Linked DNA regions of Thermogemmata fonticola. The protein of the gene in region 2 interacts with the protein of the main gene of each other region in a pairwise test. Links are inferred from orthologs where the notes say so. Each region holds a gene or a part of one and is shown on either strand. Other genes may lie near its edges. The genes, in order: H0921_RS10805 and gyrA.

Region 1 (3,466 bases), on a different replicon or contig from region 2:
GCCGATCATCGAGCTATTTGACGATGCCCGCCGTTACTGGACACGTGCTTACATTCTGGTGTGCGATCATCCCTACGCCGCCGTCACGGACGCCCAAGGCCGCTTCCAGTGGCCGGCGGTGCCCGCGGGAGAGTGGGAACTGATCGTCTGGCATCCCAGTTGGACCGTGCGCCGCCAGGAACGCGATCCGGAAAGCACGCTGGTGGTCCGCCAGTTTTTCACCGCTCCCCACGTCCGCCGCCGAACGCTGAAGCTCTCCCCCATCCCCGCTGCTGCTCCGCCAGTTCCCCTTGTCATCGAGCTGTCCGCCCCGGCGAGCCGCTAATGGCCGGCGGGGGGACGCCCTTCGTCCGCCAGGTCCTCCCATCCCGCCCAAGTCCGACACCTGGCCGCGGCAAGGGATCACAAAGGAGGGCCGAGGAGAAGGCAAGGCGGTCCCCGAACGGCTCAGGCGCCCGGCTCAGGCGCCGTAGTCGATCTCCTCAAAGTTGTGGATGGCGCGTTTCATGATGAACTGCTTGCGCCCTTCGACTTCTTCCCCCATGAGCATACGGAAGAGTTCCTCGGCCCGCTGAGCATCGGAGAGGGTGACGCGCATGAGGGAGCGGTGTTTGGGGTCCAGGGTGGTAGCCCAGAGTTCCTCCGGGTTCATTTCGCCGAGTCCTTTGAAGCGAGTGATGGAGATACCGGCTTCGCCGAGGCGGCGGATTTCGGCAGGCAGGGCGAGCAGGTCCGGCAGAGGAATCTGCTGGGCTTCCCGGATCAAGGTGAAGCGGATGGGGGGTTCGCGCCCGGCGATGCGGGGCAGGGGGAGCAGATCGGCAGGGAGGAAGCCGGCGTCGAGAAGTTTGGCCAAGGCGCGGTTGAGGGCGCGCAACTCGTGCCATTCTTCGAGGGCGTAGTGATCCGCAGCCAGGGGCGGGGGAGAAGAGCCGTCGGCAGGCGAGGCCGCTCCCAGCGGAGGAACCGTTTCCGAGAGGGTCAATTCCTTGCCCAGGGCCTGGGCCTGAGCGCTGCGGAAAGCTTGCAACTCCTGCTGCGTGGCGAACCAGTAGTCCTGACCGGCAAAGCGGACGTGATAGACGGGTACTTCCAGGATGGTTTTGCCGTCGCGTTCGGTGGTTCTGGCCCGGCGCAGGACGCTTTCGAGGGTTTGGCCGCGGCGTTCGAGTTGGCCGACGACGGTCTCAATGTCGGCGAGGATAGGCAAGAGCGGGGCCAGCTCTTCGCTGGAGAGTTCGCGGGGGGGTTGATCGGGCCGAGTGAGGCGCAAGCGGGTGCCGCGCAGGCCGCGCTCGGTCAGCTCCCGGAGCATTTCCTCGCGGGTGGCCACGAAGCGCACCTCCTTTTTCTGGGTCACCTTGTAAAGCGGAGGGCGGGCCACATAGACGTATCCTTCTTCGATCAGTTTGCGCATCTGGCGGAAGAAAAAGGTGAGCAGCAGGGTGCGGATGTGCTGCCCATCCACGTCGGCATCCGTGAGGATGATGATTTTGCCGTAGCGGACTTTGCTGATGTCCTCGACGTTGTCGATGTCGATGCCGATGGCAGCGATGAGGGCGGCGATCTCGTTGTTTTTCAGGAGTTTGTCCAGGCGGGCCTTTTCGACGTTGAGCACTTTGCCGCGCAGGGGAAGGACGGCCTGGAAGTAGCGGTCGCGTCCGCTTTCCGCGCTGCCGCCGGCAGAGTCGCCTTCCACGAGGAACAGTTCGCTCTGGTCGCGCTGGCGGGTGGTGCAGTCCATGAGTTTGCCGGGCAGTCCGCCGCCGCCGAGGATTTTCTTGCGATCGATGAGGGCGTCGCGGGCCTTCTTGGCCGCGATGCGCAGCTCAGCCGCCAGGGCCACCCGCTTGCAAATCCGTGCCGCCTCCTTGGGATTCTTCTCCAAATAGTCGGTCAGGAAGTCATAGACGGCGCTGGCGACGATCCCTTCCACCTCCGGATTGTTCAGCTTGATCTTGGTCTGGGACTCGAAGACAGGATCGGGATGGCTGAGGCTGACGACGGCGGTCAGGCCGGCCCGGAAGTCTTCGCCGCGCAGCTCCAGATCGGGCTTGAAGTGTCCTTCCTTTTTGCCGTAGGTGCTGATGGCACGGGTCAGGCCAGCGCGGAAGCCAGACAGGTGGGTGCCGCCGCCGGGATTGAAGGCGTTGTTGGTATAGCAGCGGACGCGTTCCTCATCGGCATGGGTGTATTGCAAGGCGACTTCCACGATGATGGGCAAGGTGCGCCCGGCGGCATCGGGGAGGGTATAATCCACCTGGCGGCGGAGATAGATGGGGGGATGCTCGACCGTCTCGCCCTGGTTGAGCCAGGCGACAAACTCGGCGATCCCGCCCTCGAAATAGAAGGTGTCGCTGCGGCCGTCGCGCTCATCGAGCAGGGCGATGGTCAAACCCCGGCAGAGATAAGCGATCTCGCGGAAGCGGTCGGCGAGGGTGTCGTAATCGAGGGTGAGGTCGCCGAAGATTTCGGGATCGGGTTTGAAGGTGATGGTGGTGCCGGTCTGGCCGGGGGGAGCGGGACCGAGGTCCTGCAATTCGCTGGTGGCATAGCCGCGCTCGAATTCCATTTTGTACACCCGGCCTTCGCGGCGGACCTCCGCCTCGCACCATTCGGAGAGGGCGTTCATGGCCTTGGCCCCCATGCCGTGCAAGCCGACGGAGACACGGTAGGCCTCGTTGTCAAACTTGCCGCTGGTGCCGGCGATGGTCAGGGCCTCTTCCAGCGCCGACTTGCCCGTCTCCGGGCGGATGCCCACCGGGATGCCGCGGCCATCGTCGATGACGGACACCGCGCCGTCCTTGTGCAGAATGACCCGAATATGCTTGCAATACCCGGCCATCCATTCATCGACCGAGTTGTAGACGATCTCGTAAACGAGATGGTGCAGCCCGGCCGACTGCGTGTTGCCGATGTACATACCGGGGTTCTGCCGGATGTGGGCGGCATCCTTGAGCGTCTTGAGATGCTCTTCAGTGTATTCGCCGTTGGAACGGGTCGCCGAGGTCGAAGCTGCGATCGGGGTTTCGTCCTGTTTCATGAAGCTCCTCTTAACTCCGGGTTCCTATGAGTCCTCGCTTTCGGTTCACCAACTTCGGGTCTATCAGGGTTTCGCCGCCCGCCGGCTTGAGCCGCTGTTCACGGCCTCCGCTCTGGGCCATTCACCGCTTGCTGGTCCAGGCCGTTGCCCATCCCCGGCGTGTCGGGGGCCAGCAGCAGAGCCGCGGGGAAAGCTCACCAAGCCCCGGCGCGGAAGCGGATGTCCGCGATAGTCGTGCCGGGCAGGGCCTGGCGGAGGGCCGCCAACAGCCGGCGTTTGTGGAACTGGTTGAGTTCCTGCATCAGAGGAGCGGCGTTGACCTCCACCTCCAGCACTCCGCGGCGCAAGCTGGCCACACGCGTGTGCTGCCGCAGGGACCGCGGCACGACTGCCTCCAGAGCGGCTTCCCAGGCTGCCTCTAGC
Region 2 (3,615 bases):
CCAATCGCAGACGTGTACTCGCCGCCGCCGGGGTCTCTTGGGCTGGCGATGATGGGGCCGCCGGGCGGTTTTCCCCCGTTCCCCCAGGCGTCTGAGCCACGGCCTCTCCAGGTCCAAAACTGGTTCCGACTATTGGAAAAGCTACTATTCCCAAGCCGACGAGGAAGAGCCGCCAGACGGCACTCCTGCGATACATCACGCCCTGGGCGCTGCGATGGTGCATGCTCACTCTCCCTGGTGCAGGTCCGAAGCTGATCCCGGTGCAGGTCCGTCGGTGCCGAGTATGGTGCCGCAGTCCCTTGCTGTGGAGGTCCGTTTTCTTCCATCTTAGCAGGCGGAAAGCCTCCAGGGGGCCAGGGCAGGACGGAGAGCGGCAGAAGGGGCGGGCGGGCGGTTGGTGATACGGCGGTGGAATCGTACAATAGTCTTCTCATGTAACGTCGGGTTGGAATCGAGAGGCAAGCGGCCAGCGGAGTGCTGGCAAAAGCCCTGGCACAAGGAGCTTGAGGTTGGCGGACGCGGTCAATCCTCCGACAGTTTCGGATGGGCCAGCGGCAGCGGGTGGCGAACCGCCGATCCCGGAGCTGGACATCATCGATGAGTTGCAGACCAGCTACCTGACGTATGCCCAGTCCGTGATTGTCAGCCGGGCGTTGCCGGATGTACGGGACGGTTTGAAGCCGGTCCAGCGCCGGATTCTGGTCGCCATGCGCGACCTGGGTTTAGGTCCGACAGCGGCGACGAGCAAATGCGCCGGCATCATCGGCGAGACAATGAAGCGGTATCACCCGCACGGGGATGCCTCGATCTATGACACCCTGGTCCGCATGACCCAGGAATGGGTGATGCGCTACCCGCTGATTGAGGGACAGGGAAACTTCGGCTCGATCGCCGGTTTGCCGCCTGCCGCCCACCGCTACACCGAGGCCCGCCTCAGCCCCGTGGCCGCCGAGATGCTCGATGATCTGGATCGTGACACGGTGGACTTCATCGACAACTACGACGGCAAATATCAGGAGCCGCTCGTCCTGCCGGGCCGGTTTCCCAACCTGCTGGTGAACGGCGCCGATGGCATCGCCGTCGGAATGGCGACCCATATCCCGCCCCACAATCTGCGAGAAGTGTGCGCCGCCCTCATCCGCCTGCTCGATGACCCGGATGTCTCACTCCAGGAACTGCTGGAGATCATCCCCGGCCCGGATTTCCCCACCGGCGGCATCATCATGGGCCGGCAGGGCATCCTCGATGGTTACGCTCGCGGCTACGGGCGGCTGACTCTCCGCGCACGAGCCGAGATCATCGAGGAAGGCAAAGGCAAAACCCCCGCGATCGTCATCCGGGAGGTCCCCTTCCAGGTGACCCGCAATGCATTGGCCGAAGAGATCGGCGAGCTGGTCAAAGATGAGCGCATCACCGGCATCCGCGGCATCCGGGATGAATCCAGCAAGCGAGGCGGCGAACCCGTCCGCTTGATCATCGAACTCAGCCCCAAGGCGGACCCCCATTTGGTCCTCAATCAACTTTACCAGTACAGCAAGCTCCAAAAGACCGTCAGTGTCATCATGCTGGCCCTGGTGGATGGCCAGCCGCGCATCCTCGGCCTCAAGGAGATGATGCAGCGCTTCCTGGAGCATCGCATCCTGGTGATCCGCCGCCGGACGGAGTTTCTGCTGCGGGAAGCCAAGCGCCGCGGCCACGTGCTGGAAGGACAGTTGATCGCCATCGCCGACATCGAAGCGGTCATTCGCATCTGCCGCACCTCCCCCGATCGGCAGGAAGCCAAGCGTCGGCTCATGGAGCTGGCCGTTCCCGCCGCGCTCATGGAGCGAGCCATCGGTGCCGAAGCCTTCGCCGCCTTGCAGCGAGAATTGGGAGTCCTGTCACAGTACCAGATGACCGAGCAGCAGGCCGAAGCGGTGGTCCGCTTGCAACTCGGACAACTGGCGGCCCTGGAAAGTGACGAAATCCTCCAGGAATACCTGCAACTGCGGCAGCAGATCCGGGAGTACGAAACCCTTCTGGCAGACCCGGCCAACATCCGCGCCGTGATTCGCGAGGAATTGCAGCGTCTGGCCGATAAGTACGGCGATGACCGCCGCACGGAAATCGCGGACGCTGAAGCGGAATTGGACCTGGAAGACCTTATCGAAGATGAACAGAACGTCGTGAGCATCACTCACGAGGGCTTCATCAAGCGTATGCCGTTGCACGAATACCGGGTCCAGGGCCGCGGCGGCAAGGGCGTCCAGGGCGGCTTACGGGAAAACGATTTCGTCGAGCATTTCTTCGTTGCTTCCACCAAAGCCTACCTGCTCTGCTTCACCACGACGGGGCGGTGTTACTGGCTCAAGGTGTACCGCATTCCCCAGGCCTCTCGCACTTCTCCGGGACGGGCCATGGCCAACGTGCTCGCCCTGCCGCCGGAAGAAAAGATCACCAGCATTGTCCCCGTGCGAGAGTTCGCCGAAGGGTTTTGTCTGATGATGGCCACGCGGCGGGGGACGGTCAAAAAAACCGACCTCATGGAATACAGTCGGCCGCGCAGCGGCGGCATCATCGGCATCACGCTCGATGCGGGGGATGAGCTGATCGATGTCTGCCTGACGCGAGCGGGGGATGAAGTCGTGCTTTCGACCCGCCAGGGCATGGCCATCCGCTTCAGCGAGGCGGATGTGCGCCCGATGGGCCGGGCCGCACGCGGAGTCCGCGGCATCCGCCTGAGCCGAGACGATTGCGTCGTCGGCATGGTCGTCGCCGATCCCGAAGGCCAGTTGCTCACCGTCACCGAGAAAGGTTACGGCAAGCGCACCCCCTTCGGACCAAATAGCCCGGATGGCCTCAGCGCCGCGTCGGCCCCGGAGGAAGAGGACTCGGAAGCCCCCGCCCTCCATGGCGCCGCCGAAGAGCCGGAAGACGCCGAAGCGGCGGAAACGGCCAGCCAGGCCGAGGACAGCGCGGACACCGCCGCAGACAGCGATTCCACCAACATGCGTTACCGCTTGCAACGCCGGGGAGGTAAAGGGATCAAAGATGTCCGGGTGACCGCCAAAAACGGCCCGGTCGTCGGTATTGCCAGTGTCCGCGATGGCGATGAAATCATGCTCATCAGCAAGGAGGGCATGGTGGTTCGCTGTCGGGTCAATGACATCCGCATCGTGGGCCGCAATACCCAGGGCGTCCGCCTGATCCATCTGAAAGAAGGCGACCAGGTCGTCTCCTTGGCTAAAGTCGCACGGGAAGAGATCGCCGAAGTGCCGGCGGATATTCCCCGCTGACGGGGGCGGCGGCATGCGGCCGGACGCTCGAACTCCTTTGGGAGTGAGGGACCAACCATAAGTAACTCCGCCAGGCTGCTCGATTCGGGAGCGGAAGTGATGCGTGTCCTACTGACCGGAGGCTATGGCTTCATCGGGGCTTGGATCATTCGCAACTTGCTGGAGCAGGGCCACGCGGTTTACGTCTTCGATCTCAAAGAGGACCCGCGCCGCCTCCTCCAGATTCTGCCCGCCTCCGAGGCATCCCGCGCGGTCTTTGTGCCCGGCAACGTGACGGACTGGCCCGCCCTCCGCCGCGCCATCGAGGAGCATGGCATCACGCACATCATCCACTTAGCCG

Evidence for each region.
Region 1: the proteins of gyrA (region 2) and H0921_RS10805 interact in binary tests that used the Escherichia coli proteins (3 or more experiments, as listed by UniProt). The link is inferred for Thermogemmata fonticola from one-to-one orthologs.

What each region holds. Positions count from the first base shown.
Region 1 is NZ_JACEFB010000007.1:54,759-58,224, forward strand. What follows is about bases 253-3,403. They hold H0921_RS10805 (DNA gyrase subunit B), read right to left. Parts: upstream 3,044-3,403; coding sequence 461-3,043; downstream 253-460. Other genes in these bases: H0921_RS10800 (hypothetical protein), read left to right, coding at 253-325; H0921_RS10810 (DUF721 domain-containing protein), read right to left, coding at 3,238-3,403. Outside these bases: more of H0921_RS10800, read left to right, coding at 1-252; more of H0921_RS10810, read right to left, coding at 3,404-3,466. UniProt on the Escherichia coli protein: DNA gyrase negatively supercoils closed circular double-stranded DNA in an ATP-dependent manner to maintain chromosomes in an underwound state.
Region 2 is NZ_JACEFB010000002.1:607,309-610,923, forward strand. Bases 176-3,475 are described here. They hold gyrA (DNA gyrase subunit A), read left to right. Parts: upstream 176-509; coding sequence 510-3,275; downstream 3,276-3,475. Other genes in these bases: H0921_RS05865 (tetratricopeptide repeat protein), read right to left, coding at 176-223; H0921_RS05875 (NAD-dependent epimerase/dehydratase family protein), read left to right, coding at 3,375-3,475. Outside these bases: more of H0921_RS05865, read right to left, coding at 1-175; more of H0921_RS05875, read left to right, coding at 3,476-3,615. UniProt on the Escherichia coli protein: A type II topoisomerase that negatively supercoils closed circular double-stranded (ds) DNA in an ATP-dependent manner to maintain chromosomes in an underwound state.